One region of the Streptomyces sp. NPDC093984 genome, then DNA from elsewhere that is predicted to be linked to it. Evidence: riboswitches for the same ligand, from Rfam matches in the RefSeq annotation. Region 1 holds a riboswitch; the other holds the start of a gene.
The links. A riboswitch is a leader RNA that binds a small molecule or an ion and turns the genes downstream of it on or off. The one in region 1 is predicted to bind cobalamin.

Region 1 (15,489 bases):
CACCGTCTTCGTCCGCACCACCCCCGGCGCGGGCGCCCGCGGTGTGACCGCGTTCCTCGTCCCCGCCGACCGCCCCGGCCTGACCGGTGCCCCTCTCGACATGCTCTCGCCGCACCCCATCGGCACGCTCGCCTTCGACGCGGTGCCCGTGACCGAGGACGACCTGCTCGGTGAGACCGACCGCGGCTTCCGGGTCGCCATGGGCACCCTCAACCTCTTCCGGCCCAGCGTCGGCGCGTTCGCGGTCGGCATGGCACAGGCCGCCCTCGACGCGACCCTCGCCCACACCGCCGCGAGGGACGCCTTCGGCGGTCGGCTGAAGGACCTCCAGGCGGTCTCCCACCAGGTCGCGGAGATGGCCCTGCGCACCGAGGCGGCCCGTCTCATGGTCTACTCGGCGGCGACGGCGTACGACGAAGGCGCCCCGGACGTCCCGAAGCGGGCCGCCATGGCGAAGCTGCTCGCCACCGAGACCGCGCAGTACGTCGTCGACGCCGCCGTCCAACTGCACGGCGCCCGCGCACTGCGCCGCGGCCACCTCCTCGAACACCTCTACCGCGAGGTGCGCGCACCCCGGATCTACGAGGGCGCGAGCGAGGTGCAACGCGGCATCATCGCCAAGGAGTCGTACGCCGCCGTGGAGGCCCCGTGACCAGTGAGCGTGTCAACCCGCCCGGCCTCTCCCCGGCCAAGGGGTTCTCGCACGCGGTCGTCGCCACCGGCACCCGCGTGGTCTTCCTGGCGGGCCAGACCGCCCTCGACGGCGACGGCGAGGTGGTCGGCGACTCGCTGCCCGAGCAGTTCGAGCGCGCCCTCGCCAACCTGCTCACCGCCCTGCGCGCCGCCGGCGGCACACCCGCCGACCTCGCGCGCGTCACCGTCTACGCCACCGACGTGACCGACTACCGCGCGCACGCCCCCGAACTGGGCCGCATCTGGCGCCGGCTGGCGGGCCGTGACTACCCCGCGATGGCCGTCGTGGGGATCACGCGCCTGTGGGACGAGCGGGCGCTCGTGGAACTGGACGGCTTCGCGGTGCTGCCGTAGCCACGCCCATGGGCACGACGTGTGCAGCCACACACCGCCCGCCGCGGACTCGCCACCGAAGGGGTGAGGATCACGGAACGCACCGCGGCCTCCCGGTAGCTGTGGAACCCCCGAATCCAGGAGGTGCTTCCATGTCTCTGCGCCAGGTCGCCGGGCCGGTCGTCGGTGCCGCTCTGCTCCTGTCCGCCGCCCCCGCCGCGGGTGCCCTCTCCGCGTCGCCCGACGAGGTGACCGTCGACCCGACCGGGTACCTGGCGCCCGACGGCACCCTCACCCTCTCCGGCACCTACCGCTGTGCCGGCGGCACCGGGGGGCCGGTCCTCGTGTCCTCCTCGGTCTCCCAGGGCGACCACCGCGTCCAGCACGGTGTCGGCGGCACCGTGGCCGTGTGCGACGGCGCCGAGCACCGCTGGACCAACTCCGGGCCCCACCCGGGCGCGTACACCCCGGGCCCCGCGCACGCCGAGGCCACGCTGATGCAACTGAACGGCTCCGGGCTGCCGCTGCCCCGCTTCCGCGTGGTCCAGCAGCAGGACGTCACCTTGACGGCGAAGGGCTGATCTGCGCCGGGGCGTCGGCCGGTCTAAGGGGACGAACTCGGAGAGCCCGACCGGGCGGCGGGGGACGGCGGCCGGAAGTCCCGGAGGAGGAGTCCCAGGAGACCCCCGAACCGCGCGGGCGCGGTCGGGCCGCCGGGCCCGGCTGCTCACCGCCGATCGACGTGCCGGCGGAAATCCCCTGGCGCCCTGGCGGGCAAGGGCGGAGACTCGGCCTCATGGCTGACATGCGGTCGTTCCGGGAGGCGGTGACCGCGTGGGCGGCCGGCGGCCCCGGCGACGCCGCGCGCGAACTCGCCGCGCGGCTGCCCGTCCGGGCGGCCGTCCTGCTCGAGGGGCTGAGCGATGCGGCAGCGGTCGACGCGCTGGCCGTCGGCCGCGGCAGGGACCTGGCGGCCGAGGGAGTCTGCGTCCTGCCGATGGGCGGTGCCATGAGCGTCGGGCGCTTCGCCAGCCTCCTCGGGCCACCCGGCCTGGGCCTCCGCCTCACGGGACTGTGCGACCAGGCGGAGCGCCGCTACTACGTCCGCGCTTGGGAGCGGGCCGGTGCAGCACACCAAGGGTTCTTCGTCTGCGCGGCGGATCTGGAGGACGAGCTCATCCGTGCGCTGGGCGTGACACGGGTGGAGGAGCTCGTCCGGGCGCAGGGCGACCTGCGCGCCTGGGAGACCTTCCTGCGCCAGCCCGCACAGCGGGGCCGCACCTCGCAGCAGCAGTTGCGGCGCTTCCTCGGCACGAAGAAGGGGCGCAAGATCCACTACGGCCGCGTCCTCGGCGAGGCCCTCGACACCGACCGCATCCCCGCTCCGCTAGACGGCCTGCTCACCAGCCTCTGACCGCTGCGACGCCCGGCACGGGCAGCGACACCGGTGGACACGCGAGGCTCTGCGCCTGCTCGCCTCCTGGGCCGCCACGCACGAAGCGAGCCCGGCACCACCACCGCGTTCGGCCGATTGACTCCTCCCGCCCGTCAAACTCTGGGCGGGGCAGCCGTCATCCGGCCCGCCGCTCTCTTCGACGGGCACCGTTCCACGGCACACCCGACCACGACGCCCTGCAACTCCTCTTGTGCAACGGCCGGAACGCCGGATCGGATCACATGCGCGGCGGATCACTGCGGCCTCGGTGACCTGGAGTGGCCGCCTACCGCGTCAGGTGCCGCAGTTCGTTCTCGTAGAGCTCCGCCGGGTCGAGGCCCATGCCGGTGAACTGGCCCGCAAGCTCCAGGGAGAGGATGCCGTGCAGGCGGGTCCAGAAGAGCAATGCGCGACGCAGGGCGGCCGGGGATGCGGGATGGTCGGCCGCCCACCGCCGGTGCTCGGCGAGGTGGGCTTCGAGACGGGCATCGTCCGGGGTGTCCGCCGCAGTGCCGCCCGACTGGGCGGCGTCCAGGAGGCTTTCCATGATCTCGGATGCGATCTCGGTGACGTCGTCGGGTGCGTGGTAGCCGGGGACCGGTGTGCCGTAGACGAGGAAGTAGCGCTGGGGGTCGTCCAGTGCCCAGGCGCGCAGCGCGTGTCCCAGCCCCGCCAGATCCGCACCCGACGCGGCGGCGGTGCGGACGGTGTCGGCGAGGCTGCGGTAGGCGTCCCGGATCAGCTCGCTGATCAGCTCGTCCCGGCTGGCGAAGTACCGGTAGAGCGCGGGGCCGCTCATGCCCATCTGCTTGGCGATGGCGTTCAGGGACAGCCCTGACGCCCCCGCGGCGGCGATCTGCTCCCAGGCGCGCTCCTTGATCTCGGCCCGCAGCTGGGCCCGGTAGCGCTCGCGTGGTGTCTCCTTGCCCGCAACGGTCACGTGGGCGTCCCCTCCTCCATCTGGTCTCCGGTCCTGGTGGAAGCGATTAGAGCTCCCGGACCCCTCTGAGTTAGACCCTATTACGAATGCTCTTGACCGTCACTCCAAGCGTCGGTTATAACTTCTAACGAAAGCGCCAGCTACTAACTGTGCTGGTGAGGTTGATGGAGGTCGTCATGAACGCTGGAGCAATGGTCGAGGTCGTGCTGCCGGGCAGGGTCGAGCCGGAGGGGCTGGAGGTGCGGCAGGTGAGGGCCGTGCCCGCCCCCGGACCGGGCGAGGTCGTGATCCGCATGGAGGCGACCGGTGTCTCCTTCGCCGAGCAGCAGATGCGCCGGGGCCGCTACTACGACCAGCCGCCCTTCCCGTTCGTCCCCGGTTACGACATGGTCGGCACCGTGGCGGCGACCGGGGACGGTGTCGGTGCCGACCTCGTCGGCATCCGGGTGGCCGCGCTGCTGAAGGTCGGCGGCTGGGCCAGCCACGTGGTCGTCGACGCCGCCGACGTGGTGCCGGTCCCGGACGGGATCGGCGCGGCGGAGGCGGAGACCGTGGTGATCAACGGCATCACGGCCTGGCAGATGCTGCACCGCAAGGCCCGCATCCGCGCCGGGCAGACCGTTCTGGTGCACGGTGCCAACGGGGGAGTCGGCTCGGTCCTGGTCCAGCTCGCCCAAGCCGCGGGCGCGAAGGTCATCGGCACCGCTTCCGCGCGCCACCACGCCGCCCTGCGGGAACGAGGGGTGACCCCGATCGACTACCGCACCGAGGACATCCCCGCCCGCATCCGTGAGCTCGCCCCGCGCGGTGTGGACGCCGTCTTCGACCACGTCGGCGGCCGCGGCATCGTCGACTCCTGGCGCCTCCTCGCGCCCGGCGGCACCCTCGTCTCCTACGGCAGCGCCTCCACCCGCGACGACGAGGGCTCCAAGCAGTGGCCCGTGCTCAAGCTGCTGGGCCGGGTCTGGCTGTGGAACGCCCTGCCCAACCACCGCCACGCCTACTTCTTCAACGTCTGGGCCGGCCGCGCCCTCAGCCGCAGCCGTTTCCAGGCCCGGCTCCGCGCCGACCTCACAGAGGTCTTCGAAGCCCTCAGGCGCGGTGATATCACCGCCCAGATCGCCGCCGAGCTCCCCCTCACCAGGGTCGCCGAGGCCATGCGGCTGGCCGAGTCCGGCACCGTCGCCGGAAAGGTCGTCCTCCACGCCTGACGATGCCCGCGGAAGCCGGCGAACACGCGAGTCACACCTGGCCACACCCTCCCCTCATCCCCTGCGCCGTCACGGCGCGAAGACGTACAGGAGAGCCCCGTCGTGCCCAGACTCCGCACGTATGTCCGGCGGACCCTCACCGCCGCCCTCATGGCCACGGCCGTCGTCGCCACCCCGGCGATCGCCGCCCCTGCCCCGCCCCAACTGGCCATCCCCGCGAGCCGGATCAGCTGGAGCGCCTGCTCCCAGGCTCTCGCTCCACTCTCGCTCCACACCGCGCCGGCTTAGCCACGGCGGCCCAGTTGCCCGGCAGCGTCGTCCTCAGCCGCGAGGCGACGACTACAGCATGTTCCTGCTCTCGCCGTGCGTGCGCGACGCCACCAACCGCTACCTGACCGTCCGCACCCTGCCCGCACCCGGCACCACCTGCACCGACTGACACTCCCTGTTTCGTCCCACCGATATGTGAGGAAGCACCATGACCACCACCGCACGCAACCGGATGCGCCTGCTCGCCCCCGCGGCCATGGCCGCCCTGGCTGTCAGCGCGACGACGGCCGCCGCACCCACCTCGTCCGCCGCCGGACACACGGTCACATCACAGGGCCACCCGAGCGCCGTCAAGAGCCCGAAGGCGATGCTCGACTCCTGGCTCCGCCTCTGGAACGGCGACTTCACCCAGGCGTCCGGCATCATCTCGCCGGACTTCAAGGTTCACGCCGCCCTCCTGGACGGAGGTGACGGCAGCAGCATCCGCGGCGCGGACGGCCTGGCGGCCTGGATCGCCCAGACCCGTGCCGCCTTCCCCGACCTGCGCTTCTCGCTGCAGATCGATCCTCTGGTCGCCGGGCACCGTGCCTCCGTGCGCTGGACGGCCACCGGCACCTACGCCGGGGGCTTCCCCGGGGCGAAGGCACAGCCGGGTACCGTCGTCACCTTCACCGGCACGGACACCCTGCGGATACAGGACGGCAGGTTCGTGGAGTACTGGCTCAACTCGGACACCCTCCAACTGCTCACCCAGCTTCGCGCATTGTGACTGACGTTCCACGGCCTCCGCCGCCCTCCCGTCCCCGCCGACGGTACGGCTCCCGGACAGGGCACCGGGCCCCCGTTGGAACGCGGCCCTGGGATGCGGCGGTCGATGATCGATTGCCCGGCTGCGCATCACCGAGCCCCCGGGACGTCCGTCCGTCACCCCATCCGGAGGTTCCAGCGCCCGGCTCTGCCTGTGAGCTGTACACACGCCAAGGGCGGGATGTCGACGCGCCAAAAGGCGTGCGCGGGCGCGGTCAACGCATGCAGTACGGCAGCACGCGCGACCGCCGGGTCGGCGACGATGAGCAGCCGACCGCTGTCCTCGGCGAGGTGGTCCAGCCACTCGCTGATGCGTCCGCACAGGTGGAGGACGGATTCGCCGCCGTGCGGGGCGGCGGCGGGGTCGGAGGTCCACGCGGCGAGCGCTTCCGGTTCGGCGGTGGCGAGGTCGTCGAGCGTACGGCCGTGCCAGGTGCCCAGTTCCAGATCGCGCAGCGCCGCTTCCACCGATGCTTCCAGACCGAGGGCTTCGGCGGTCTCGCGGCACCGCCGGGAGGGCCCGCACAGGTGACGGTCGGCGGGCGGCAGAACCTCACGCGTGGCACGGGCCTGTTCCCGTCCGCGTGCGTCGAGTGGAAGGTCTCCGTCGATGCGCACCTGCCGGGCAGCCGGTCCCATCGCAGGAGCGACCAGCGTCAGCCGGATTGTCATGGCGGTGAGGCTAGCCGAGATCACGGGCGTTCCGGACGCTGAGTGAGGCAGGCCATCTTGGCCGGTGAGTAAAGGATCGGTACCGTCATGGGCGTTAGGACGACGGTGTGTCCGGAAGACCGGTGAAAGTCCGGCACGGTCGCGCCACTGTGTGCCGCACAACTCCCTTCCTAGGAAGGGGTTTGTCGGCGAGTCAGACCCCCATGCCGTCGTCGCGTGCTCCACCGACCACGGGACGCGTGTTCCCGAAGGAGGCCCGCCATGGCGCAGTCCGCCATCACCCCTGCCCCGCTCTCCCCACCCACCGTGGCCAAACTGCCGATCCGCGCCATCGCGCCGTGGGCGGCGTTCTTCGGCCTGCTGATGCTGGTCCTGCTGTACTTCGTCGGCGCCGAGGAGGGCGCAACCTCACTGCTGTCCGGCGCGGGCGTGCACGAGTGGGTGCACGACGGCCGGCACCTGCTCGGCTTCCCCTGCCACTGACCGGCACGGGGGGAGCCGCATGAACTCCGCAATCGTGCGGACGCTGCTCGTGCGCGGCATGCTCTCGGGCCTCTCCGCCGGCCTGCTCGCCTTTGGCCTGGGCCGCCTGATCGGCGAGCCGGGCGTGAATGCGGGCATCGCCTACGAGAAGGCCCACAGCCACGAGCACGAGGTCGAGATCGTCAGCCGGGCCATGCAGTCGACTGCTGGTCTGGCCACGGCGGTGCTGGTGTTCGGTACCGCCGTGGGCGGCATCGCCGCGCTGGTGTTCTGCTTCGCCCTCGGGCGGATCGGCCGCTTCGGGGCACGGGCCACCGCCGCTTTCGTCGCCGGGGGTGCGTTCGTCACCGTCTATATGGTGCCGTTCCTGAAGTACCCGGCCAACCCGCCGGGCGCCAACGATCCGGACACCATCGGCAAGCGCACCACGCTGTACTTCGGCATGATCGCCCTTGCCGTGCTCGTCGGCGTCGGGGTGGTGATCCTCGGCCGGCGTCTCGCCGGACGGTACGGCAACTGGAACGCAACCCTCGCTGGGGCGGTCGCCTTCATCGCGGTCATCGCGGTGGCTATCGCATTGCTGCCGACGGTCGACGAAGTACCGAAGGACTTCCCGGCGAGCGTGCTGTGGCAGTTCCGTATGGCTTCGCTCGGCATCCAGGCGCTGCTGTGGGCGTCGTTCGGGGTGATCTTCGGATTCCTGGCCGATCGGGCGCTGCGCCCGCGGACCGCCGATGAGGCCCGGGCCGCGGCGTCGGGAGTACCCACAGCGGTTTGACCGACGTTGACGTGGGGGCGTGTACCGGGGGCGCGACCGGTACGGTCCCCTGCGCTTCACTCTCACGCCAAATGATGGGCGACCCGGTCGTCACCGAGGACGAACTGCCCAAGGTCACCGACGTGCTGCAGGCCGCCGGGATCGAGCAGACCATCTGCAAGTTCTCCATCGCTGCGCCGGCCGCATGTGCCGGCCGCCGTCGGTCGGGATGCGTCCGAGCTTCTCGGCGTCGACGTGGACCAGGTCGCCACTCCCAGTTCCTGCCCCGCGCGGGCGCACGGGGCAGCGCCGCAATCGACGCGATCTTCGCGTAGCCACGACCGGACGTCGGCACTCGTGGAGCGCGGCCCATAGGAGTCCGCCGCAGGCGCAAAGTCCCAGAGAAGTCCCACGGATGCCGCCGCACCCCTTCTTGACCCGCTTCGTCGCAGGTCAGGAAGGCGTGCGGCGGCATCCGCTCATCAAATGTCCCGGAAGATCTCGATCTGAGCCCCCACCGAGTTCAGCCGCTCGGCCAGGTCCTCGTAGCCGCGGTTGATGACGTACACGTTGCGCAGTACGGACGTGCCCTCGGCCGCCATCATCGCCAGCAGGACGACCACGGCGGGGCGCAGCGCGGGCGGGCACATCATCTCGGCGGCGCGCCAGCGGGTCGGGCCCTCGACCAGAACCCGGTGCGGGTCGAGCAACTGCAGGCGCCCGCCCAGGCGGTTGAGGTCGGTCAGGTAGATGGCCCGGTTGTCGTAGACCCAGTCGTGGATCAGCGTCTTGCCCTGCGCGGAGGCCGCGATGGCCGCGAAGAACGGGACGTTGTCGATGTTGAGGCCGGGGAACGGCATCGGGTGGATCTTGTCGATCGGCGCCTCCAGCTTGGAGGGCCGCACGGTCAGGTCCACCAGCCGCGTACGGCCGTTGTCGGCGGAGTACTCGGGCGTGCGGTCGTGGTCGAGCCCCATCTCCTCCAGCACCGCGAGCTCGATCTCCAGGAACTCGATCGGCACCCGGCGCACGGTCAGTTCCGACTCGGTGACCACCGCGGCGGCCACCAGGCTCATCGCCTCGACCGGGTCCTCGGAGGGGGAGTAGTCGACGTCGACGTCGATGTTCGGCACGCCGTGGACGGTGAGCGTGGTGGTGCCGATGCCCTCGACCTCGACGCCGAGCGCCTCGAGGAAGAAGCACAGGTCCTGGACCATGTAGTTGGAGGAGGCGTTGCGGATGACCGTGACGCCGTTGTGCCGCGCGGCGGCCAGCAGCGCGTTCTCGGTCACGGTGTCGCCGCGCTCGGTCAGCACGATCGCCCGGCCGGGGGAGACGGACCGGTCCACCACCGCGTGGTACAGCCCCTCCGTGGCGGTGACCTCGAGCCCGAAGCGGCGCAGCGCGATCATGTGCGGCTCGATGGTGCGCGTCCCGAGGTCGCAGCCGCCCGCGTACGGCAGCTTGAAGCGGTCGAGGCGGTGCAGCAGCGGACCGAGGAACATGATGATGGACCGCGTACGGCGGGCGGCCTCGGCGTCGACGGCGTCCAGGTCGAGGTCCGCGGGCGGGACGATCTCCAGATCGACCCCTTCGTTGATCCACCGGGTCCGCACCCCGATCGAGGTGAGCACCTCCAGCAGGCGGTACACCTCCTCGATGCGGGCGACGCGGCGCAGCACCGTGCGGCCCTTGTTGAGCAGCGAGGCGCACAGCAGCGCCACGCAGGCGTTCTTGCTCGTCTTGACGTCGATCGCGCCGGAGAGCCGGCGGCCGCCGACCACGCGCAGATGCATGGGGCCCGCGTAGCCCAGGGACACGATCTCGCTCTCCAGGGCGTCCCCGATGCGGGCGATCATCTCAAGGCTGAGGTTCTGGTTGCCCCGCTCGATGCGGTTGACGGCGCTCTGACTGGTACCGAGTGCCTCGGCGAGCTGCGCCTGGGTCAGGCCCCGGTGCTGGCGTGAGACACGGATGAGCTTGCCGATGCGTACGAGGTAGTCGTCTGACATGAGACTGAGGTTATCTCAGATATGAGATGGGGCATCTTGTGGGGTCCGTTCGAGTGAAGAGGGCGGAGTGATGCCTGGTGAGAGGGGTGTGTCGCAGCGAGCTCCGTGTCCCTTGCCATCGAACTTAGTCGGCGAGGAGCTTCTGGCCAGCGGCGACTAAGTTCGATGGCAAAGGTGATCAAGCGAGCTAGATGATCTAGTCCAAGGGGTCAGTGATCGTAGGCCAGGTGCAGGCTCAGGCCGCAGAAGGTCGGCGGAGGAGATACGTGTAAGGGACGGCGCCCCGTTGTACGCCGCGGTAGCGCCCTGGGCCTGGTCCTCAACGCCTTGGTGCTGTTCAACACGCGGTACATGGACGCCGCGGTGAACCAGCTGCGTGCGGACGGCTTCGACGTCCGTGACGAGGACGTGACCCGCCTCTCGCCGTTCGTGCGGCATCACGTCAACATGCTCGGCCGGTACTCCTTCCAGCTTCCCGACCTGCCCGGAGGCCTGCGTCCGCTGCGCGATCCGGATGCCACCGACGAGGAATGACCCGGTCCCGCGCCGCCGAATGGGAGGACCCTGGAGCTATGGCCAGGAGGTACGTCCGGCGGTGCGCATAACGAGATCTCCGACAGAGCCTGGAATTCCCCAGCCCCGGTCACCGGGGCTGGGCGACATGGGACTTCGCAAGTGGCCGCAGGTGGTTGGAGTGGTTCTTTGGGCAGGTGTCGCCGGTCAGGGCTGCCGGGTCGACGGTTTGCTCGTGGATTGCGCGTTCTGCTGTCCGGTCGTGGCGGACCAGCTGGCGAGCAGTTTCAGGCCGTCCTCGGCGGCGGTTTCGGGGGGCGCGCTGTAGACGACCACGCTCAGGCCGCTTTCGTCCGGCAGGCTCATGGTCTCCTGGTCGAGTTCCAGGTCGCCGACGAGCGGGTGGTTGAGGCGTTTGGTGCTGTCGCGGAAGACATGCACGTCGTGGGATCCCCACATCACGCGGAAGGCGTCGCTGCGGGTGGACAGTTCACCGATCAGATTCGACAGTTCCCGGTCGTAAGGGCTCTTCCCCGCCTCGACGCGCAGCGCACCCACGGCGAAGCGGGCCATGCGCTCCCAGTCGGTGTAGAACCGCCTGGCCGCCGGACTGAAGAACGCGAACCGGGCGACGTTCGCCCCGCATGTCGCATCGGCGTACATCTCCGAGTACAGGGCCCGGCCCAGCGGGTTGGCGGCCAGCGCATCGAGGCGGTTGTTCATCACGAACGCCGCCATCCCCGACATGCCCTCGACGATCCGGGCCACGCTCGGCCGCACCGCCGGCCGCACCTCCCGCTTCCGTGCTCGCGCCCCGGGCGCCGGTCCGGCGGCGCGGGCGAGGTCGTACAGGTACATGCGCTCGGTGGCATCCAGCCGCAGTGCCTGGGCGAGGGCGTCCAGCACGCTGTCGGAGACACCCCGCAGGTTGCCGCGCTCCAGGCGCGTGTAGTACTCGACGCTTACCCCGGCGAGCGTGGCGACCTCGCCCCTGCGCAGTCCGGGCACCTGCCGCCGACCGTAGGTCGGCAGACCCGCCTGCTCGGGGGTGATCCTCTCGCGTCGGGAGCGGAGGAATGCGCTGACTGCGTCCCGGTTGTCCATGCCGACCAGGGTAGGCAGGCCGCGCGAGGGGTGGGGGGTCCCTGCCAGTACCCCTCGCAGCAGAGACTCCCCGGTCACGGCCGTCTCCCGTTGCATGGTGCGTGCCCCGATCCCCGGGGCCCGACCGGTGCGAGGACGTAGGCGCTCCCGCCGGCCGACCTTTCCCGTACCGGAACAAACCTGAAGGGCACGCGAGATGAGCAACCAGATCGAGACTGTGACGGAGAGCCCCGCGGATGTCGTGCGAGGGCTGTATGACGCGCTGAGCAAGGGCGACGTGCCGGGTGTCCTGGCCAAGCTCGGCCCTGAGGTGATCGTCGACGAGCCGACCCAGCTCCCCTACGGCGGCGTGCACCAGGGCCGCGAGGTGTTCGTGCAGTCGATCCTGGGCGCGATGATGGGCTACGCCAACGTCGCCATCACTGATGCCGAGGTGTTCGAAGGCCCGGCCGGCGTCATCGGAATGCTCACCGGAACTCTCACGGCCCACACCACCGGTGAGGAGTTCCCGCTGACCATGGTCGAGATCCACCGGGTCGAGGACGGCACGGTGCGCAAGATCGACGTCTACACCAAGAACCCCCACGAGCTCGCCGCGTTCTACGCGCGCGCCGAGGCGGGCACCCGCTGACGACGGCACCCCTTCACGAGTCCGGCCGAGTTGCCTCACGGCAGCGCGAGCAGCTCGGCCGACTCATGCCCAGCCCAGGCCGTCGCATCGATGACCCCTGCCCGCATCAGCGACACCGCGACACGCGCACCACACAGCGAAGGACACACCATGACCACCACCTGGTTCATCACCGGCACCTCCTCAGGCTTCGGGCGACTGCTCACCGAACGCCTCCTGGCCCGTGGCGACCGCGTCGCCGCCACGCTCCGCCGGCCCGAGGCTCTCGACGACCTCCGCGCCGAGCACGGCGACCGGCTCTGGACCGCCCAGCTCGATGTCACCGACACCGAGCAAGTGCGTCGCGTCGTCACCGAGGCGTTCAAGACCCTCGGCACGATCGACGTCGTCGTCAACAACGCCGGCTACGGCGTCCTCGCCTCCGTCGAGGAGGCATCCGACGAACAGATCCGACGCGTCATCGACACCAACCTGCTCGGCTCGATCCAGGTCATCCGTGCCGCCCTCCCGCACCTGCGCACCCAGGGCCGAGGCCGCATCCTGCAGGTATCCACCGCGGGCGGTCAGACCACCTACCCCAGCCTCAGCTACTACCACGCCTCCAAGTGGGGCATCGAGGGGTTCTGCGAGACCGTCGCCCACGAGATCGCGCCGTTCGGCCTGGCCCTGACCATCATCGAGCCGGGCGCGACCCCCACCAACTTCGGCACGTCGCTCGACATCGCACCGCCCCTGCCCGAGTACGAGAACACCCCCGCGGCCCAGACCCGGCAGGCGTTCCTCGGCGGCCACTTCCCGGTGCCCAACAGCGCGGAGAAGCTCACTGACGCGATGATCGACCTCATCGACTCCGGCGCGACCCCGCTCCGCCTCCCGCTCGGCCCCGACACCTACGAAGACGTCCACGCTGCCCTCACCGGCCGGCTCGCCGAACACGAGGCTCATCGCGACATCGCCCACTCGGTGGCGGCCACAACCGCCCGGTGACCGAGACCCGCGTCAGTCGCCGCCGACGACGAGTGACTACGCGGGTTCGCCGTACTCGGTGCCGCCGCCCACCCCACACCCTCCGCAGGCATCCCTTGGAATTGATCATCTAGCGAGACCGAGCTGCGGTGATTCTGGCATTTCGGGCTTCGCGTCGGCGGTCTTCTTTGCGCTTCTTGCCCATGTCGCCGTTCAAGGTGCCGTAGGAGATGGACGTGTTGTGCGTGTCCATGAGCTCGCACCAAATCTCTCGTGTGTTGAGTCCGGATGCGATCAGCGGGTCGATCAGATGCTGGAAACGCGTGATCACTGCTGGCCCGCGCACGGGGCGTTCTTCGAACGGTTGGGGCGGGTTGTCGAGGAAGTAGTGGACGAGCCGCTTCGAGACTCCATGACGGTGAGCGAGCGTTCGCAGAGGGACTGCGCCTTCCATCGCCTGTTGCTGGATCTGGTGCTCAACGTACCGAGGCAGCTGATCTCTGCACTTGCGTTCGAAGCGGCCTGGCATCGGTTTGTAGCGCAAGCGGGGTGAACTCGCATCGACAAGGGCTCGGTGCAGTACTTCCGGTGTGCGTCCGGAGACAGTTGAGAGTCGGTCGAGGCGAGGCTTCCCGAACCAGAAGGGTGGCCCGCTGAGGAAGGTGTGCAGGTAGCTGGGCTTGAGGTGATTGGCGCGGGCTAGGCGTCGGATGTAGGAGTCGGTGTTCTCACCCAGTCGTGGTGCGACTGGGACGGGGAGCTGTTGGAGAGAAGCGCCGAAGGTGTCGGTCATTGCCGTGTCGTGTTCTTGAGCGGCGATGCGGAGGTCTGGGCAGCGTGGTCGAGTTCGATGGCATCGAGCGATGCCTTGGTGATGCGCTCGGTGCCCGTGAGGATCGCGTCGATCGCGGCGCCTCGGATCGCGTGGGAGAGCGCGCCGATCATGCCGTCGGTTCGGTTGTGGAGGTAGCGGTCCAGCTTGATCAGACTGCCTGGCGGATGGTCGCGCAGGAGGAGGGTCTGCTCCATGGTCGCGACCAGGCCCTTCCACTCGCCACCGTAGGGGAACGGGCGGGTGGGGACGAGGGTGAAGCGGCTCGCGATCTGGGCGCCCCGGGTGCCGGCCAGGAGTTCGCTGGTTTCGAGGTTGATGCCCGCGTAGGCGAACGTCGCGGGGAGGCGTTCGGAGAAGTACTTCAGGGTGTCGGAGACCTCGGCACCGGCCCGTGTGACCTGCGAGACGTTGTGGATTTCGTCGACCAGAACCAGGCCGGTGCGGGTGTCCGTGCAGACGCCGACGACCGCCGACCGGGCCGCGCAGGCACCGCGGGTGCCGGTAGCGCGACAGCCACCGCACATTCGCCAGCAGCGTTTCCTCAGGAACCCCGACCCGCTCGAAGCCCCAACCGGCCTGGCCGCAGGCCATGCGCGTCACCTCGAACGCCTCCGTGTCCCTCGGCTCGACCCGCTCGTCCGCGCGGACATCGACGACCACCGCCGAGCCGTCCGCACGGCGCACGAAATAGTCCGGCGCGTGACGACGCTCGCGCTCCTCGTCGTGCCAGTGCAGCCAGAACGGCTGCGAGGCGATCCCCACCACCCTGGGATCGAAGTCCATCAGCACGAGACGGTCCCGCTCCAGCCACGACTCGAAACCGACGTGCCGCCCGGTCGTCGCCGTCCAATACCACCCCGGGAAGTGACGCTCACCACGCGACCAGCGAAAGGGCCGCACCGCAGGCACGTCCTCGAACCGCGCCGTCGCGCAGTCCAGCAGCGGACGCCGCCGAGACTCGCGTACAGCATCCACGTACGACAGCTCGACGTACGGTCCCGCAAGATCCGCCCCGACCGGCACGGCCACCCAGCACCCCCAGCACGTCACCTCGTGCGACTAGGTTCGCTGGCAAGGAAGCTGAAACGACTGGGTTCGCTGTCAAACGCCTCGATTGGATGACAGCGGACACTCCGGCCGCGCATGACCTACCGGCCCCCATGTACTAGAGTTATCTCGACATCGAGATATCTGCCGAGGCGTACCGCAGCAGCCGCTCTGGTAAGGGTTACCTAACTTAGCCTGCCCTCAGCGGATCGGCCGAGATGCCGTGGCGGCAGGATCGTGGTGGTACGCGCACATCAATGAAGGAGACTGTCGTGTCGGCGAACAGCTTCGACGCCCGCAGCACGCTGCAGGTGGGCGACGAGTCGTACGAGATCTTCCGGCTGGACAAGGTGGAGGGCTCGGCCCGCCTGCCCTACAGCCTCAAGGTCCTGCTGGAGAACCTGCTCCGCACCGAGGACGGCGCGAACATCACCGCCGACCACATCCGCGCCCTCGGCAACTGGGACTCCCAGGCCCAGCCGTCGCAGGAGATCCAGTTCACGCCGGCCCGCGTGATCATGCAGGACTTCACCGGCGTGCCCTGTGTCGTGGACCTCGCCACCATGCGCGAGGCCGTCAAGGAGCTGGGCGGCGACCCGGCGAAGATCAACCCGCTGGCGCCGGCCGAGCTGGTCATCGACCACTCCGTCATCGCCGACAAGTTCGGCACGAACGACGCCTTCAAGGTCAACGTCGAGCTGGAGTACGGCCGCAACAAGGAGCGTTACCAGTTCCTGCGCTGGGGCCAGACCGCCTTCGACGAGTTCAAGGTCGTCCCCC
Region 2 (15,489 bases), on a different contig from region 1:
TAGGTGCCGGGCCGCTGGGAGGCCAGGTCGCGGGTGAGGGCGATCCGGCCGGCCGCCAGGGAGTGCACGGTGAGACGGGGTTCCGTGGGCAGCGGACGCCCCGGCGGCGCCTTCAGCGCGGCGTCGCTGGCGAAGCGGCCCGCGGCGACGCCGGCGGCGCCCGCGGCGATGGCTACGGTGACGGCTGCGGCCGCCGCTTTGACAGTGCGCATCCATCCAGTCTCCCGGTGGAGCCCGCCCCCGGCCAGTGGGGAGAAGGGCGCGGTGTGACCCACGGGGCGCGCCGCAAGGCGGCCCCGGCCGGCCGGTCCACCAGGGTCTTTCGTTTTGGATCACGAAGACTCGCGGGGCCTGATCCAGACGAAGGACCCTAGGGGTTCGTGAACCCCTGATGCTGCCCGTACCCCCGCAACCGCTCCCCTACCTCCGCCACCTGCTCCCGGCTGAGCAGGTGCGGGGTGAGGCCCGGCACGGACGACGCCGTCAGCCACACGCGGCACATCCACTCCAGCTGGGCTGTGCGGTCGTAGGCCTGGTCCAGCGAGGCACCATGGGCGACCGTGCCGTGGTTCTGCAGCAGGCAGGCGCTGCGGCCGGTCAGGGCGCGGAGCATGTTCTCGGCCAACTCGGGGGTGCCGTAGGTCGCGTAGGGGGCGACCCGCACCGCGCCTCCGAGCGCGGCGGCCATGTAGTGGATCAGCGGCAGTTCCCGTACGAGCGTGGAGACGGCCGTGGCGTCGGGGGCGTGGGTGTGCACGACGGCCCGGGCGTCCGTCGTGCGGTAGACGGCCAGGTGCATGGGCAGCTCGCTGGTCGGGCGCAGCGTGCCGAGCACCTGGTGTCCGTCCAGGTCGACTCCGACCGCGTCGCCCGGCGTCAGCCGCTCGTACGGCACTCCGGTGGGGGTGACCAGCACGGTGTCGCCGATGCGTACGGAGACGTTGCCGGAGGTGCCGACGACCAGTCCGTCGGCGACCGTGCGGCGGGCCGTCGCGACGAGCTGGTCCCAGGCCCGCGCCACCTCCTCCGCCGCCGCGGCCGGCGCAGCCGGCTCCCGCCCGTGCCGTACGGCCTCCCGGGCGTCCCCTGGGTCATGTCGCTGATCGGCCATGCCGTGATCCTGCCAGGTGGGGTCCGCGCGGGGGTGGCCTGGCACACTCTGGCCGGGAGTCGCGGGTCCGTAAGTGCGCATATACGGACACACTCCCCCAGGAGGCGGTCCACAACGACGGGAGCCTGGAGGGTGACCGAAATCACTTCAACGGGTCCCGGGACCGGCTGAAGCGGTTCGCGAGGAGCCGGCGGAGAGCCCGGCACGGCCCCCTGAGGCGCACCAACGCTTCCGGAAGCCTGAATTCCGGCTTCGTTCGAGGCCGCGACCCTCGCGGGCCACCCATAAACGGAACGCCGATACGCCGATCGGTACACCCTCCAGCCCGTCTCAGTTCATCTTCCGTTCACCCAGGTTGCCTACGGTCCAACAGCCACTGACCTCCCACAGAAGCCTGGGTAAATGGAACACATCACGCTCCTCCTCGGAATCGTGATCGTCACCGCTCTCGTGTTCGATTTCACGAACGGTTTCCACGACACAGCCAACGCGATGGCGACGACCATCTCGACCGGCGCCCTGAGGCCCAAGACGGCGGTGGCGATGTCCGCCGCGCTGAACCTCCTCGGCGCCTTCCTCTCCGTCGAGGTCGCCAAGACGATCTCCGGCGGCATCATCAACGAACAGGGCATACGCGTCGAAGTGATCTTCGCCGCCCTGGTGGGCGCCATTCTGTGGAACCTGCTGACCTGGCTCCTCGGTCTGCCGTCCAGTTCCTCCCACGCTCTCTTCGGCGGTCTGATCGGTGCCGCCGTCACCTCGGCCGGCTGGTCCGCGGTGAACGGCTCGACGATCGTCACCAAGGTCCTGATCCCCGCCGTCGCCGCGCCGCTCGTGGCGGGCCTCGCCTCGATGCTCGCCACCCGCCTGTCGTACGTGATCGGCAGCCGCGCCGACGAGAAGGCGACCGCGAAGGGCTACCGGGCCGGTTCGATCGCCTCGGCGGGCCTGGTCTCCCTGGCCCACGGCACGAACGACGCGCAGAAGACGATGGGCATCATCACGCTGGCCCTGGTCACCGGCGGTGTCATCGCCCCCGGCTCGAACCCTCCCACCTGGGTCATCGTCTCGGCCGGTCTGGCCATCGCGCTCGGCACCTACCTGGGCGGCTGGCGCATCATCCGCACCCTCGGCAAGGGCCTGACGGACCTGGCGCCGCAGCAGGGCTTCGCCGCCCAGACCAGCGCGGCGACGGCGATCCTCGCCTCCTCGCACCTCGGCTTCTCGCTCTCCACCACCCAGGTCTGCTCCGGCGCCGTCATGGGCGCGGGCCTCGGCCGCAAGGGCGGCGTGGTCCGCTGGTCCACCGCGACCCGGATGCTGACCGCGTGGGCTCTGACGCTCCCGGCGGCCGGCCTGGTCGGCGCGGGCGCCGAACTCCTCACCAAGCAGGGCACCTGGGGCACGGTCGCCACCGGCGTGCTGCTGGTCGCCGGCGCCGGGGTCATCTGGACCCTCTCGCGCCGCAAGCCGGTCACGGTGGACAACGTCAACGACGTCGAGACGGAGCCCGCGGGCGTCGTCACCGCGGCGATCGCGGCGGTCATCCCGCCCCCGGCGGGCCCGGTCGTCGCGGCCGACACCGCTTCGGCGGACACGGACGCCGCCACCGACCTGCAGGCCACGATCCCGGCCCCGGACGCCGGCCCCTCCGCGGAGCCGGCCCCCGCCGCCACGGTTTAAGGAATCACCACTCATGAAGATCGACTGGGCAGCCCTCGGCTCCGTCTTCGGCGTCAGCCTGGGGGTCACCGTGGCCCTGGTGGCCCTGTTCACCCTGGGCGTCGTGGGCCTCACCAAGAAGGACTCGGCCCGGGGCGGCGCCGCCGCCCTGGCGGCCACCGGCGCCTACGCCTGTTTCGCGGCGTGCGCGGCGGCGGTCGCGTACGGGATCCATCTGATCGTCGCCTGACGGCCGGAGCACTTCGCAATCGCACGCGCAGCGACGTCGCTGCGCGTCACCCCCGCGGCGGTGTCGCTGCGGGGGTTTCCCGTGTTCCCGAGGTCAAGGGGTCCGCGAGTCGCGTTGCCGGACGGCCGCCGTCGCCCGGCCCAGGACACGGAGACGCTCCGTGACCGGGGTGAGGCCCCACCACAGTCCCGCGCAGGCGGCGGCCACGATGGTGACCACCAGCCACACGAGGGCCCGCGCCGGGGTTCCGGGCACCAGCAGCGCCGCCAGCGCGCCGATGCCGACCGCGAACATCCCCGTCGTCAGGGAGAAGAGTGCCAGCGGAGCCGCTGCCGCCAGCGAGGGGTGCGGCGCGTGGGGACCTCCCGCGCCTGCCGAGAATTCCTTGGCCCTGTCCCCCATGTGGGTCCCTCCCGTCCTCTGGACGGTTCGCTCGGACGCCGTCCACCGCCGGGTTTCTCCAGTTCGGCCAGCAAAGCACACCCCGCCGTACGGCGAAAGACGAGCACGGGCCCGGTGCGCCGTTTCGAGTCACGCGCCGGAACGCGCGCCCCTGGACCGCCCACTTCGGCCGCCAGTTCACAACGAAAAGCGCGATTCGGGCAACTGACGCGATTTCAGTGGTGTGGGACTCGGCACACCACAGCGTCGCAGGTCAAGAGCAAGTTGACGGCTGTTCTGGGCGCGTGGTGGACTGCCGGAGCCAGTACGGCGGCAGGAGAGGAAGCCGGTGCAAGTCCGGCGCGGTCCCGCCACTGTCACCGGGGAAGAACTCCCCGGGAGCCAGGAACTCTCGCCGCCGGTCTCGTCGAACCAGGGCGTGGACACCCTGAGTGAGGACATATCGCCATGCGCGGCTGCCGATTGAGGTTCTGTCACCGGGCCCCGTCCGACCGCACGGTCGGCTGAGCCGATGGGTGCCGATCGCGTCTTCGCGTACGGCGCCGCCGCCGGCCTCCTCGGTGACCTCCTGCTGGGCGATCCACGCCGCGGGCATCCGGTCGCCGCGTTCGGGCGGGCCGCGGCGGCCGTGGAACGGGTGCTGTGGCGGGACCACCGCGGGTGGGGCGCGCTGCACACCGCCGTCTGCGCCGGGGGTGCCGCGACAGTGGCGGCGCTCGCCGCATCCGCCGTACGTCCCTCCCGTACCGCCGCCACGGCCCTGACCGCCGCCGCCACCTGGGCCGTGGTCGGGGGCACGTCGCTCGCCCGCGAGGCACGCGCTGTCGAGCGCGCCCTGGAGGCGGGGGACGTCGAGGCCGCGCGCGCCCGGCTGCCGCATCTGTGCGGGCGGGATCCGCAGGCGCTGGACGCGGACGGGATCGCCCGGGCGGTCGTCGAGTCCGTCGCCGAGAACACCTCCGACGCCGTAGTGGGCGCGCTCACCTGGGGAGCCGTCGCCGGGGTTCCCGGTCTCGTGGGTTTCCGCGCCGTCAACACGCTCGACGCCATGGTCGGGCACAAGTCGCCCCGCTACCGGCGCTACGGATGGGCCTCGGCACGCCTCGACGACGTCGCGGGATGGCCGGGGGCACGGCTCACGGCCGTTCTCGCGGCAGCGGCGGGCCCCGATCCGCGGGGCGCGCTGCGCGCCTGGCGTGCCGACGCCGCGAAGCACCCGAGCCCCAACGCCGGGCCCGTGGAGGCCTCGTTCGCGGGCGCCCTGGGCGTGCGGCTGGGCGGGACGCTGTCGTACGGGGGGCGCGTGGAGCACCGGCCCGTGCTCAACGCGGCCGGGCGCGCCGTCCGTACGGACGACATCGAGCAGGCCGTACGGCTCTCCCGGCGCGTGAGCGGGCTCGCGCTCGGCATCACGGTCGCCGGGCGCCTGGTTGCCCGAAGGCTTCTCGCGAAGGGACGGACGTCATGAGCCGCGGACTCCTCGTCGCCGGTACCACCTCCGACGCCGGCAAGAGCGTCGTCACCGCCGGGATCTGCCGCTGGCTCGTACGGCAGGGGGTCAAGGTCGCGCCGTTCAAGGCGCAGAACATGTCCCTGAACTCCTTCGTCACCCGCGAGGGCGCGGAGATCGGGCGGGCGCAGGCCATGCAGGCCCAGGCGTGCCGGATCGAGCCGACCGCGCTGATGAACCCCGTGCTGCTCAAGCCGGGCGGCGAGCAGAGCAGCCAGGTCGTGCTGCTGGGCAAGCCGGTCGGTGAACTGAGTGCGCGCGGATATCACGGGGGGCGGCAGCAGCGGCTCCTCGGCACCGTGCTGGACTGCCTGGCCGAGCTGCGGGGCACGTATGACGCGGTGATCTGTGAGGGGGCCGGCAGTCCGGCGGAGATCAACCTGCGGCGCACCGACATCGTGAACATGGGCATCGCCCGCAACGCCCGGCTGCCCGTCCTTGTCGTCGGAGACATCGACCGCGGCGGCGTCTTCGCGTCCTTCTTCGGGACGGTGGCGCTGCTCTCTCCCGAGGACCAGGAGCTCGTCGCCGGGTTCCTGGTCAACAAGTTCCGCGGGGACGTCAGCCTGCTGGAACCGGGCCTCGACATGCTGCGGGACCTCACCGGGCGGCGCACCTACGGAGTCCTGCCGTTCCGGCACGGGCTCGGGATCGACGAGGAGGACGGACTCAGAGTCTCCCTGCGGGGCGCGGTCCGCGAGTCCGAGGTGATGGCCCCCGTCGGCGAGGACGTGCTGCGCGTCGCCGTCTGCGCCATCCCTCTCATGTCCAACTTCACGGACGTGGACGCGCTGGCCGCCGAGCCGGGTGTGGTCGTCCGGTTCGTGGACCGGCCGGAGGAGCTGGCGGACGCGGACCTCGTGGTGATCCCGGGGACCCGGGGAACCGTCCGCGCCCTGGAGTGGCTGCGCGAGCGCGGTCTCGCTGACGCCCTCGTCCGAAGGGCCTCTGAGGGGCGGCCGATCCTCGGCGTCTGCGGCGGCTTCCAGATCCTCGGCGAGCACATCGAGGACGAGGTGGAGAGCCGCAGGGGGCACGTGGACGGGCTCGGAGTGCTGCCCGTGCGGGTGCGGTTCGCCCGTGAGAAGACCCTGACCCGGCCGGCGGGGGAAGCCCTCGGCGAGCCCGTGGAGGGGTACGAGATCCACCACGGGGTCGCCGACATCACCGGCGGTACCCCCTTCCTGGACGGCTGCCGGGTCGGGCAGACCTGGGGCACCCACTGGCACGGGTCGCTGGAGTCGGACGGCTTCCGGCGGGCCTTCCTGCGCGAGGTGGCCGCCGCCGCGGGCCGCCGCTTCGTGCCGGCCCCCGACACCTCGTTCGCCGCGCTGCGCGAGGAGCAGCTCGACCGGCTCGGCGACCTGATCGAACAGCACGCGGACACGGACGCGCTGTGGCGGCTCATCGAGTCGGGCGCGCCGCAAGGACTGCCTTTCATCCCACCGGGAGCGCCCGCATGAGCACAGTGTTGTTGTTGTCGACCGCCGACACCGATCTGCTGGCGGCCCGTGCCTCCGGCGCGCCCTACCGGATCGGCAACCCGACCCGGGTGGACGTCGCCGAGGAGCTTCCGGGGCTGATCGAGGGCGCGGACATCGCCGTCGTACGCCTGCTGGGCGGCAAGCGCGCCTGGGAGGACGGGCTGGCCCGGCTGAAGGCGTCCCGCATCCCGACCGTGCTGCTCGGCGGGGAGGCCGTCCCCGACGCCGAGCTGATGGCCGAGTCGTCCGTACCGGCCGGTGTCGTGGCGGAGGCGCTGAAGTACCTGGTCGAGGGCGGCCCCGCCAACCTCACCGAACTCGCCCGGTTCCTGTCCGACACGGTGCTGCTGACCGGCGAGGGCTTCGACGAGCCGCGGAAGATGCCGGAGTACGGCGTCCACGCCGAGCGCCCGTTCACCGAGGGCCGTCCGACCGTCGGCGTGCTCTTCTACCGGGCCCACGAACTCAGCGGCAACACCGCCTTCGTGGACACCCTGTGCGACGCGATCGAGGCGCACGGCGCCAACGCCCTCCCCGTGTACTGCGGTTCGCTGCGCGGCGCCGACGCCGGGCTGTACGAGATCCTCGCCAAGGCCGATTCCCTCGTCGCCACGGTCCTCGCGGCCGGCGGCACGCACGCCTCGAAGGCCTCGGCCGGTGGCGAGGAGGAGTCCTGGGACATCGGCGCGCTGGCCGAGATGAACGTCCCGGTGCTGCAAGGGCTGTGCCTGACCTCCTCGCGCGCCGCGTGGGAGGCGTCCGACGCCGCCCTGTCCCCCATGGACGCGGCGATGCAGGTCGCCATCCCGGAGTTCGACGGCCGCCTGATCACCGTCCCGTTCTCCTTCAAGGAGCAGGGCCCGGACGACGTGCCGGTGTACCTCGCCGACCCGGAGCGGGCCGCGCGGGTCGCCGGGATCGCCGTGCGCCACGCGCGGCTCAAGCACAAGCCGAACGCGGAGAAGAGGATCGCGCTCGTCTTCACGGCGTACCCGACCAAGCACTCACGGGTCGGCAACGCGGTCGGCCTGGACACGCCCGCGTCGGCGGTACGGGTGCTGGACGCGCTGCGGGACGCGGGGTACGGCCTCACCGAGTACCCGGCGGGCGGCGACGAGTTGATCCACCGCCTCATCGAGGCCGGTGGTCACGACGTGGAGTGGCTGACCGAGGAGCAGCTGGCCGCCGCCCCCGCGCGCGTGCCGCTGGCCGACTACCGGGCGTGGTTCGACAAGCTCGACCCGGAGCTGAGGGACGCGATGACCGAGGCGTGGGGCGAGCCACCGGGCTCGCTGTACGTCGACGGCGACGACATCGTGCTCGCCTCGCTCCAGTTCGGGAACGTCGTGGTCATGATCCAGCCGCCGCGCGGCTTCGGCGAGAACCCGATCGCGATCTACCACGACCCCGACATGCCCCCGTCGCACCACTACATGGCGGCGTACCGCTGGCTGGAGAACAGTTTCGGCGCCGACGCGATCGTCCACATGGGCAAGCACGGGACCATGGAGTGGCTGCCCGGCAAGGGCCTCGGTCTCAGCAGGGGATGCGCGCCGGACGCCGTCCTCGGCGACCTGCCCCTGATCTACCCCTTCATCGTCAACGACCCCGGCGAGGGCACCCAGGCCAAGCGGCGCGGCCACGCCACCGTGGTCGACCACCTCGTACCGCCGATGGCGCGTGCCGACACCTACGGCGACCTGGCCAAGCTGGAGCAGCTCCTCGACGAGTACGCGCTCGTCTCCGATCTGGACCCGACCAAGGCACCGGCCGTGCGCGCCCAGATCTGGACGCTGGTCAAGGCGGCGGAGCTCCACCACGACCTGCACGTGGACGAGCAGCCGGACGACGACGAGTTCGACGAGTTCGTCATGCACATCGACGGCTATCTCTGCGAGATCAAGGACGTGCAGATCCGCGACGGCCTGCACATCCTGGGCGGCGGCCCGGTCGGCGAGCCGCGCGTCAACCTGGTGCTCGCCGTGCTGCGCGCCTCGCAGGTGTGGGGCGGGCAGGCGAACGCGCTGCCGGGTCTGCGGGCCTCGCTCGCGGAGCACTTCGGCCTGGTGGAGAAGGAACTGCTGGCGGAGCCCGGCGCTCCGGTGAAGGTGCCGGTGGAGCTGACGGACCTGGTGGAAGGCCCGTCCCGAACGGCGGCGGACGCGGTCGACCTGCTGGAGCAGCTGTGCCGGCGGATAGCGGAGGGGATGGAGGAGCGCGGCTGGGCGGCCTCCGAGAGCGGCGCTCTCGTACGCGAGGTGCTGGGCGCCGAACACCCCGACGCCGTCGCGGTGCTGGAGTTCGCGTGCACGGAGGTCGTGCCCCGCCTCGCCCGTACCACCGACGAGATCGGCCACATCCTCAAGGCGCTGGACGGCGGTTACGTCCCGGCGGGCCCGTCCGGCTCCCCGACCCGCGGCCTGGTCAACGTCCTGCCGACCGGCCGCAACTTCTACTCGGTCGACCCCAAGGCGATTCCGTCCCGGCTGAGCTGGGAGGTCGGTCAGTCGCTCGCCGACTCGCTGGTCGCCCGCTACCTCCAGGACACCGGCGAGTACCCGAAGTCCGTCGGCCTGACGGTCTGGGGCACGTCCGCGATGCGCACCCAGGGCGACGACATCGCCGAGATCCTGGCCCTGCTGGGCTGCCGCCCCGTCTGGGACGACGCCTCGCGCCGCGTGACCGGGTTCGAGGTGATCCCGCTGGAGGAGCTGGGCCGCCCCCGCATCGACGTCACGGTCCGCATCTCCGGGTTCTTCCGGGACGCGTTCCCGCACGTCGTCGGTCTGATCGACGACGCGGTGCGCGCGGTGGCCGAGCTGGACGAGCCCGCCGGGAAGAACTTCGTCAAGGCGCACGCCGACGAGGACACCGCCGAGCACGGCGACCGGCGGCGGGCCACGGCCCGTGTCTTCGGCTCCAAGCCGGGTGCGTACGGCGCCGGTCTGCTGCCGCTGATCGACGCCCGCAACTGGCGCAGCGACGCCGACCTCGCCGAGGTGTACGCGGTGTGGGGCGGCTACGCGTACGGGCGCGGGCTGGACGGGCGGGCGGCGCGCGGGGACATGGAGACGGCGTTCAAGCGCATCGCCGTCGCCGCGAAGAACGTCGACACCCGCGAGCACGACCTCGTCGACGCCGACGACTACTTCCAGTACCACGGCGGCATGGTCGCCATGGTGCGGCACCTGACGGGGGCGAGTCCCGAGGCGTACGTGGGGGACTCGGCCGTACCCGACCAGGTCAAGACCCGCACTCTCGGCGAGGAGACCCACCGCGTCTTCCGCGCCCGCGTCGTCAACCCGCGCTGGATGGCGGCCATGCGGCGCCACGGCTACAAGGGCGCCTTCGAGATGGCGGCGACCGTCGACTACCTGTTCGGGTACGACGCCACGGCCGGGGTCGTCGACGACTGGATGTACGAGAAGCTCAGCGCGGAGTACGTCTTCGACGCCGAGAACCGGGACTTCATGAAGAAGTCCAACCCGTGGGCGCTGCGCGGCATCACGGAACGGCTCCTGGAGGCCGCCGACCGGGGCCTGTGGGCCGAGCCGGACGCGGACACGCTGGAGCGGCTGCGCGCCACCTATCTGGAGCTGGAAGGCGACCTGGAGGGCGACGAGAAGTGAGTACCCCGTTTCCGTTCACGGCCGTCGTCGGCCAGGACGACCTGCGGCTCGCGCTGCTGCTGAACGCGGTCTCACCCGCGGTCGGCGGTGTGCTGGTGCGCGGCGAGAAGGGCACCGCCAAGTCGACGGCCGTGCGCGCCCTGTCCGCGCTGCTGCCTGACGTGGCGGTCGTCCCCGGGTGCCGTTTCTCGTGCGACCCCGCGGCACCGGATCCGTCGTGTCCGGACGGGCCGCACGAGCCCGGGGCGGGGGTGTCCCGTCCGGCCCGTATGGTCGAGTTGCCAGTCGGCGCCTCCGAGGACCGGCTGGTGGGCGCACTGGACATCGAGCGGGCGCTGGCGGAGGGCGTGAAGGCCTTCGAGCCGGGCCTGCTCGCCGACGCGCACCGCGGCATCCTCTACGTCGACGAGGTCAACCTCCTCCACGACCACCTGGTCGACCTGCTCCTGGACGCCGCCGCGATGGGCGCCTCGTATGTCGAGCGCGAGGGCGTCTCCGTGCGGCACGCGGCCCGTTTCCTGCTCGTCGGCACCATGAACCCCGAAGAGGGCGAACTGCGGCCGCAGTTGCTCGACCGGTTCGGGCTGACGGTCGAGGTCGCCGCCTCCCGCGAGCCCGGCCAGCGCGTGGAGGTCGTCCGGCGGCGGCTCGCCTACGACGACGACCCCGCCGGTTTCGCGGCGCGCTGGGCCGAGGAGGAGGCCGCCGTACGCGCCCGCATCGTGGCCGCGCGCGAGCTGCTGCCGTCCGTACGGCTCGGGGACGGGGCGCTGCGGCAGATCGCGGCGACCTGTGCCGCGTTCGAGGTCGACGGTATGCGCGCCGACATCGTGATGGCGCGTACGGCGACCGCGCTCGCGGCCTGGGCCGGGCGGACCGACGTGCTCGCCGAGGACGTACGACAGGCCGCGCTGCTCGCGCTGCCGCACCGCAGGCGGCGGAACCCCTTCGACGCGCCGGGCCTCGACGAGGACAAGCTCGACGAGACCCTGGAGCAGTTCGGGGAGTCCGGGGATTCCGGGGATTCCGGGGATTCCGGGGACGACGACGATCCTGATCCGGACGGGCCCGGCGGGGGTGGCGGCCGGCCGCCGCAGGACGGGCCGGCGGGCGACGGCGACACCCCCGCGCAGACCGAGTCCGGTGAAGGTGGGCCGTCGCAGACCTCAGGGGTCGGCGAGCAGTCTCCCGCACGCGCCTCCGAGCCCTTCCGCACGAAGGTGCTGACCGTGCCGGGGCTCGGCGACGGGGCCGCCGGGCGGCGTTCGCGGGCGCGGACCGAGCACGGGCGGACCACCGGGGCCCGGCGGCCCCAGGGGGCGCTGACCAAGTTGCACCTGGCGGCGACCGTGCAGGCGGCGGCGCCTCATCAGCGGGCGCGCGGCCGGTCGGGGCCCGGGCTCGTGGTGCGCCGGGACGATCTGCGGCAGGCGACGCGTGAGGGGCGCGAGGGCAACCTCGTGCTGTTCGTGGTCGACGCCTCCGGCTCGATGGCGGCCCGGCAGCGGATGAGCGCGGTCAAGGGCGCCGTGCTGTCACTCCTGCTGGACGCCTACCAGCGGCGGGACAAGGTGGGGCTGGTGACCTTCCGGGGCTCGGCGGCCGATGTGGCGCTGCCGCCGACGTCGTCGGTGGACGCGGCGGCGGTCCGGCTGGAGTCGCTGCCCACCGGGGGCCGTACGCCGCTGGCCGCCGGGCTGCTGAAGGCGCACGACGTGCTGCGGGTGGAGCGGCTGCGGGATCCGGCGCGGCGGCCGCTCGTGGTCGTGGTGACGGACGGGCGGGCCACGGGTGGCCCTGAGCCGGTCGCGCTGGCCGGGCGGGCGGCCCGGCTGCTCGCGGCCGAGGGGGTCGCGGCCGTGGTCGTGGACTGCGAGTCGGGGCCGGTGCGGCTCGGGCTGGCGGGGCAGCTCGCCGACGAACTGGGCGGAACCGCTGTGACGCTGGACGAGCTGCGCGCGGACAGCATCGCCGGGTTGGTGCGGGATGTGCAGGGTGCCGGAAAGAGGAGGGCCGCGTAATGCCGCAGGGACAGCCGAGTGTCGTACCGGACGACGGGCTGACCACCCGTCAGCGTCGTAACCGGCCGCTCGTGGTGGTGCACACCGGGATCGGGAAGGGCAAGTCCACCGCCGCGTTCGGGCTGGCGCTGCGGGCCTGGAACCAGGGGTGGCCTATCGGGGTGTTCCAGTTCGTCAAGTCGGCGAAGTGGAAGGTCGGCGAGGAGAACGCGCTCAAGGTGCTCGGGGCGTCCGGGCAGGGCGGGACCGTGGCCTGGCACAAGATGGGCGAGGGCTGGTCCTGGGTCCAGCGGGACATCCAGGGCGACAACTCGACCAATGAGGAGAAGGCCCGGGAGGGCTGGGAGCAGGTCAAGCGGGACCTGGCCGCCGAGACCTACAAGCTGTACGTGCTCGACGAGTTCGCGTACCCGATGCACTGGGGCTGGGTCGACACCGACGAGGTCGTCGACGTGCTGCGCAACCGGCCCGGCACCCAGCATGTCGTGATCACCGGGCGGAACGCGCCGGAGAAGCTGGTCGGCTTCGCGGACCTCGTCACCGACATGTCCAAGGTCAAGCACCCGATGGACGTGGGGCAGAAGGGCCAGAGGGGCATCGAGTGGTGACACGTTCCGTCCCACGGTTGGTCATCGCCGCGCCGTCGTCCGGCAGTGGCAAGACCACCGTTGCCACGGGGCTGATGGCCGCGTTCGCCGCGCGGGGGCTTTCCGTGTCCCCGCACAAGGTCGGGCCGGACTACATCGACCCGGGGTACCACTCGCTCGCCACCGGGCGGGTGGGGCGGAACCTCGACGCGTACCTGTGCGGACCCGAGTTGATCGGTCCGCTGTTCGCGCACGGTGCGCGCGGGTGCGACATCGCTGTCGTCGAGGGTGTGATGGGGATGTACGACGGGGCCGCGGGGGAAGGTGAGTTGGCCTCCACGGCCCATGTCGCCAAGCTGCTGCGGGCGCCGGTCGTGCTGGTCGTGGACGCGTCGGCGCAGTCCCGGTCGGTGGCGGCTCTGGTCCACGGGTTCGCCTCGTGGGATCCGGAGGTGCGGGTCGGGGGCGTGATCCTGAACAAGGTGGGGTCGGAGCGGCACGAAGCGCTGCTGCGGGAGGCGTTGGAGTCGGCCGGGGTGCCGGTGCTCGGCGTCTTGCGGCGAGTTCCGCAGGTCGACACGCCGTCGCGTCACCTTGGCCTGGTGCCGGTCGCCGAGCGGCGGGCTGAGGCGGTGGCGGCGGTGGCCGCGATGGCCGCGCAGGTGCGTGAAGGGTGCGACCTGGAGGCTTTGCTGGGGCTGGCGCGCAGTGCGGGCGCGTTGTCGGGTGCGGCTTGGGATGCGGCTGAGGCCGTATGGGGGTCGCCCCCGCCGTCCCTTCCCTCCCCCGAGCTCTCGGCTTCGCTCGAGCAGGGGGGACCCCTGGTGACGGTTGCCGTTGCCGGTGGAGCAGCGTTCACCTTCTCCTACGCCGAGAACACCGAACTCCTCGCCGCCGCCGGCGCCGAGGTCGTCCCCTTCGACCCCCTTCGCGACGAGCAACTGCCCGAAGGGACCCGTGGCCTGGTCATCGGGGGCGGCTTCCCGGAAGTGTACGCCGCCGAGCTGTCCGCCAACGAGCCGTTGCGCAAGGCCGTCGCCGAGCTGGCGCTCAGCGGTGCGCCCGTCGCCGCCGAGTGCGCCGGGCTGCTGTACCTGTGCCGGGAGTTGGACGGGCAGCCCATGTGCGGTGTGCTCGACGCCACCGCCCGGATGACCGAGCGGCTGACCCTCGGCTATCGCGACGCCGTGGCCGTCGGTGACAGCGTGCTCGCCGCGCCGGGGACCCGTATGCGCGGGCACGAGTTCCACCGGACCGTCGTCGAGCCCGGCGCGGGGGCGGCTCCCGCCTGGGGCGTGCGCGCTCCCCGGCCGCGCGTGGAAGGTTTCGTGCAGCAAGGGGTGCACGCGAGTTATCTGCACACGCACTGGGCCGCCGCGCCCGGGGCGGCCCGTCGGTTCGTGGAGAGGTGCCGGACGTCATGAGCAGCAGGCTGATCGGAGTCGGGGTGGGCCCCGGCGACCCCGAGCTGGTGACCGTCAAGGGCGTAGGCGCTCTGCGCGCCGCCGATGTCGTCGTCGTCCCCGTGATGGCTGCGTCTGATGGAACAGATGTGGGTGAGCGGGGGCGCGCCGAGGCGACCGTGCTGCACTACGTGCCCGAGGAGAAGGTCGTCCGCGTCGTCTTCGCGCTGAACGAGCGGAGCGACCGGGCGCGGCGCGAGGCCGCCTGGGACGCCGCCGGGGAGCGTGTCGCCCGGCTGCTTCAGCGGCACGCGGCCGTCGCGTTCGCCACCATCGGCGACCCCAACGTGTACTCGACGTTCACGTACCTCGCGCAGACCGTGCAGGAGCTCGTGCCCGGGACCGTCGTCGAGACCGTGCCCGGCATCACCGCCATGCAGGACCTGGCCGCGCGGTCGGGTGCCGTGCTGACCGAGGGCACGGAGCCGCTCACGCTCGTGCCCGTCACGGCCGGTTCCACCGTGCTCAAGGAGGCGCTCGCCGGTCCCGGGACCGTCGTCGCGTACAAGTTCGGGCGGCAGGCGCGGGAGGTCGCCGAGGTGCTGCGGGAGACCGGGCGGATCGAGGACGCCGTGTGGGGGTCCGCGCTCGGGCTGCCCGAGGAGTCGATCCGGCCCGCAGCCGACCTCGACGGCGGTTCGCTGCCCTACCTCTCCACCCTCATCGCGCCCGCCCGGCGCGACGGCACCCGCGGCGGCAAGCTGTGACCGGCGGCGGATCAGCCCGCGAGGCCCACCACCAGCCAGATGAACGCCGTGCCCGCGACCGTGCACAGCAGGGTCGTGTGGGCGGGGTGCTCGTGGTGGGCCTCCGGCAGGATCTCGGCCGCGGCGAGGTAGAGCAGCACGCCGCCGAAGAGGCCGAGGTAGCCGCCGAGGAACCACTCCGGGATGGCGAGGAACGCGGTCGAGGCCGCGCCCAGCACGGGCGCCAGCGCGTCCGCGAACAGCATCGCGACCGCCTTGCGGCGCGCGTTGCCGTACAGGCTGGTGAGGGTGAAGGTGTTGAAGCCGTCCGCGAAGTCGTGGGCGATGACGGCCAGCGCCACCGCGAGGCCCATACCGCCGCCCACCTGGAAGGCCGCACCGATCGCCACGCCGTCCATGGCGCTGTGACCCACCATGGCGGCCGCCGCCGTGAGGCCCACCTCGGGCGCCCGCTGGTGGTCGTGGTCGGCCGCCCCGTGTGCCGCCCGGCGCGCGGCGAGCAGCCGCTCCACCAGGTGGGCCAGCAGGAAGCCGCCCACAAACAGCAGCAGGGCCGCAGGCACGCCGAACACCTCGGTGCCCGCCGCGCGCAGTGCCTCCGGCAGCAGGTCCAGGCCGACCACACCGAGCATCAGTCCGCCGGCCAGGCCCAGGACCAGATGG

Region 2: it holds a riboswitch for cobalamin, as region 1 does, so the genes downstream of both, ACIRC0_RS35725 (cobalamin biosynthesis protein) here and ACIRC0_RS06805 (CbtB-domain containing protein) in region 1, are expected to answer to the same signal.

The regions. Positions count from the first base shown of each region.
Region 1 covers NZ_JBIWIM010000001.1:1,509,419-1,524,907, reverse strand. The annotation lists gene ACIRC0_RS06850 (acyl-CoA dehydrogenase family protein) at 1-652, shown strand, start outside; gene ACIRC0_RS06845 (RidA family protein) at 649-1,047, shown strand; gene ACIRC0_RS06840 (DUF6299 family protein) at 1,179-1,607, shown strand; gene ACIRC0_RS06835 (TOPRIM nucleotidyl transferase/hydrolase domain-containing protein) at 1,823-2,440, shown strand; gene ACIRC0_RS06830 (TetR/AcrR family transcriptional regulator) at 2,748-3,401, opposite strand; gene ACIRC0_RS06825 (medium chain dehydrogenase/reductase family protein) at 3,578-4,612, shown strand; gene ACIRC0_RS06820 (hypothetical protein) at 4,715-4,900, shown strand; gene ACIRC0_RS06815 (ester cyclase) at 5,091-5,651, shown strand; gene ACIRC0_RS06810 (histidine phosphatase family protein) at 5,807-6,361, opposite strand; cobalamin riboswitch at 6,433-6,582, shown strand; gene ACIRC0_RS06805 (CbtB-domain containing protein) at 6,623-6,844, shown strand; gene ACIRC0_RS06800 (CbtA family protein) at 6,864-7,622, shown strand; gene ACIRC0_RS06795 (helix-turn-helix domain-containing protein) at 8,084-9,613, opposite strand; partial or broken gene ACIRC0_RS06790 (Tn3 family transposase) at 9,917-10,147, shown strand; gene ACIRC0_RS06785 (helix-turn-helix domain-containing protein) at 10,334-11,230, opposite strand; gene ACIRC0_RS06780 (nuclear transport factor 2 family protein) at 11,427-11,861, shown strand; gene ACIRC0_RS06775 (hypothetical protein) at 11,897-12,031, opposite strand; gene ACIRC0_RS06770 (SDR family oxidoreductase) at 12,012-12,848, shown strand; gene ACIRC0_RS06765 (hypothetical protein) at 12,958-13,620, opposite strand; partial or broken gene ACIRC0_RS06760 (ATP/GTP-binding protein) at 13,617-14,132, opposite strand; partial or broken gene ACIRC0_RS06755 (TnsA-like heteromeric transposase endonuclease subunit) at 14,197-14,562, opposite strand; gene ACIRC0_RS06750 (aconitate hydratase) at 14,982-15,489, shown strand, end outside.
Region 2 covers NZ_JBIWIM010000018.1:53,852-69,340, forward strand. The annotation lists gene ACIRC0_RS35695 (alpha/beta hydrolase) at 1-212, opposite strand, end outside; gene ACIRC0_RS35700 (class II aldolase/adducin family protein) at 371-1,111, opposite strand; gene ACIRC0_RS35705 (anion permease) at 1,514-2,794, shown strand; gene ACIRC0_RS35710 (hypothetical protein) at 2,808-3,023, shown strand; gene ACIRC0_RS35715 (hypothetical protein) at 3,117-3,425, opposite strand; gene ACIRC0_RS35720 (DUF397 domain-containing protein) at 3,326-3,589, opposite strand; cobalamin riboswitch at 3,697-3,839, shown strand; gene ACIRC0_RS35725 (cobalamin biosynthesis protein) at 3,937-4,893, shown strand; gene ACIRC0_RS35730 (cobyric acid synthase) at 4,890-6,398, shown strand; gene cobN (cobaltochelatase subunit CobN) at 6,395-10,048, shown strand; gene ACIRC0_RS35740 (putative cobaltochelatase) at 10,045-12,069, shown strand; gene cobO (cob(I)yrinic acid a,c-diamide adenosyltransferase) at 12,069-12,677, shown strand; gene ACIRC0_RS35750 (cobyrinate a,c-diamide synthase) at 12,674-14,080, shown strand; gene cobI (precorrin-2 C(20)-methyltransferase) at 14,077-14,826, shown strand; gene ACIRC0_RS35760 (ZIP family metal transporter) at 14,838-15,489, opposite strand, start outside.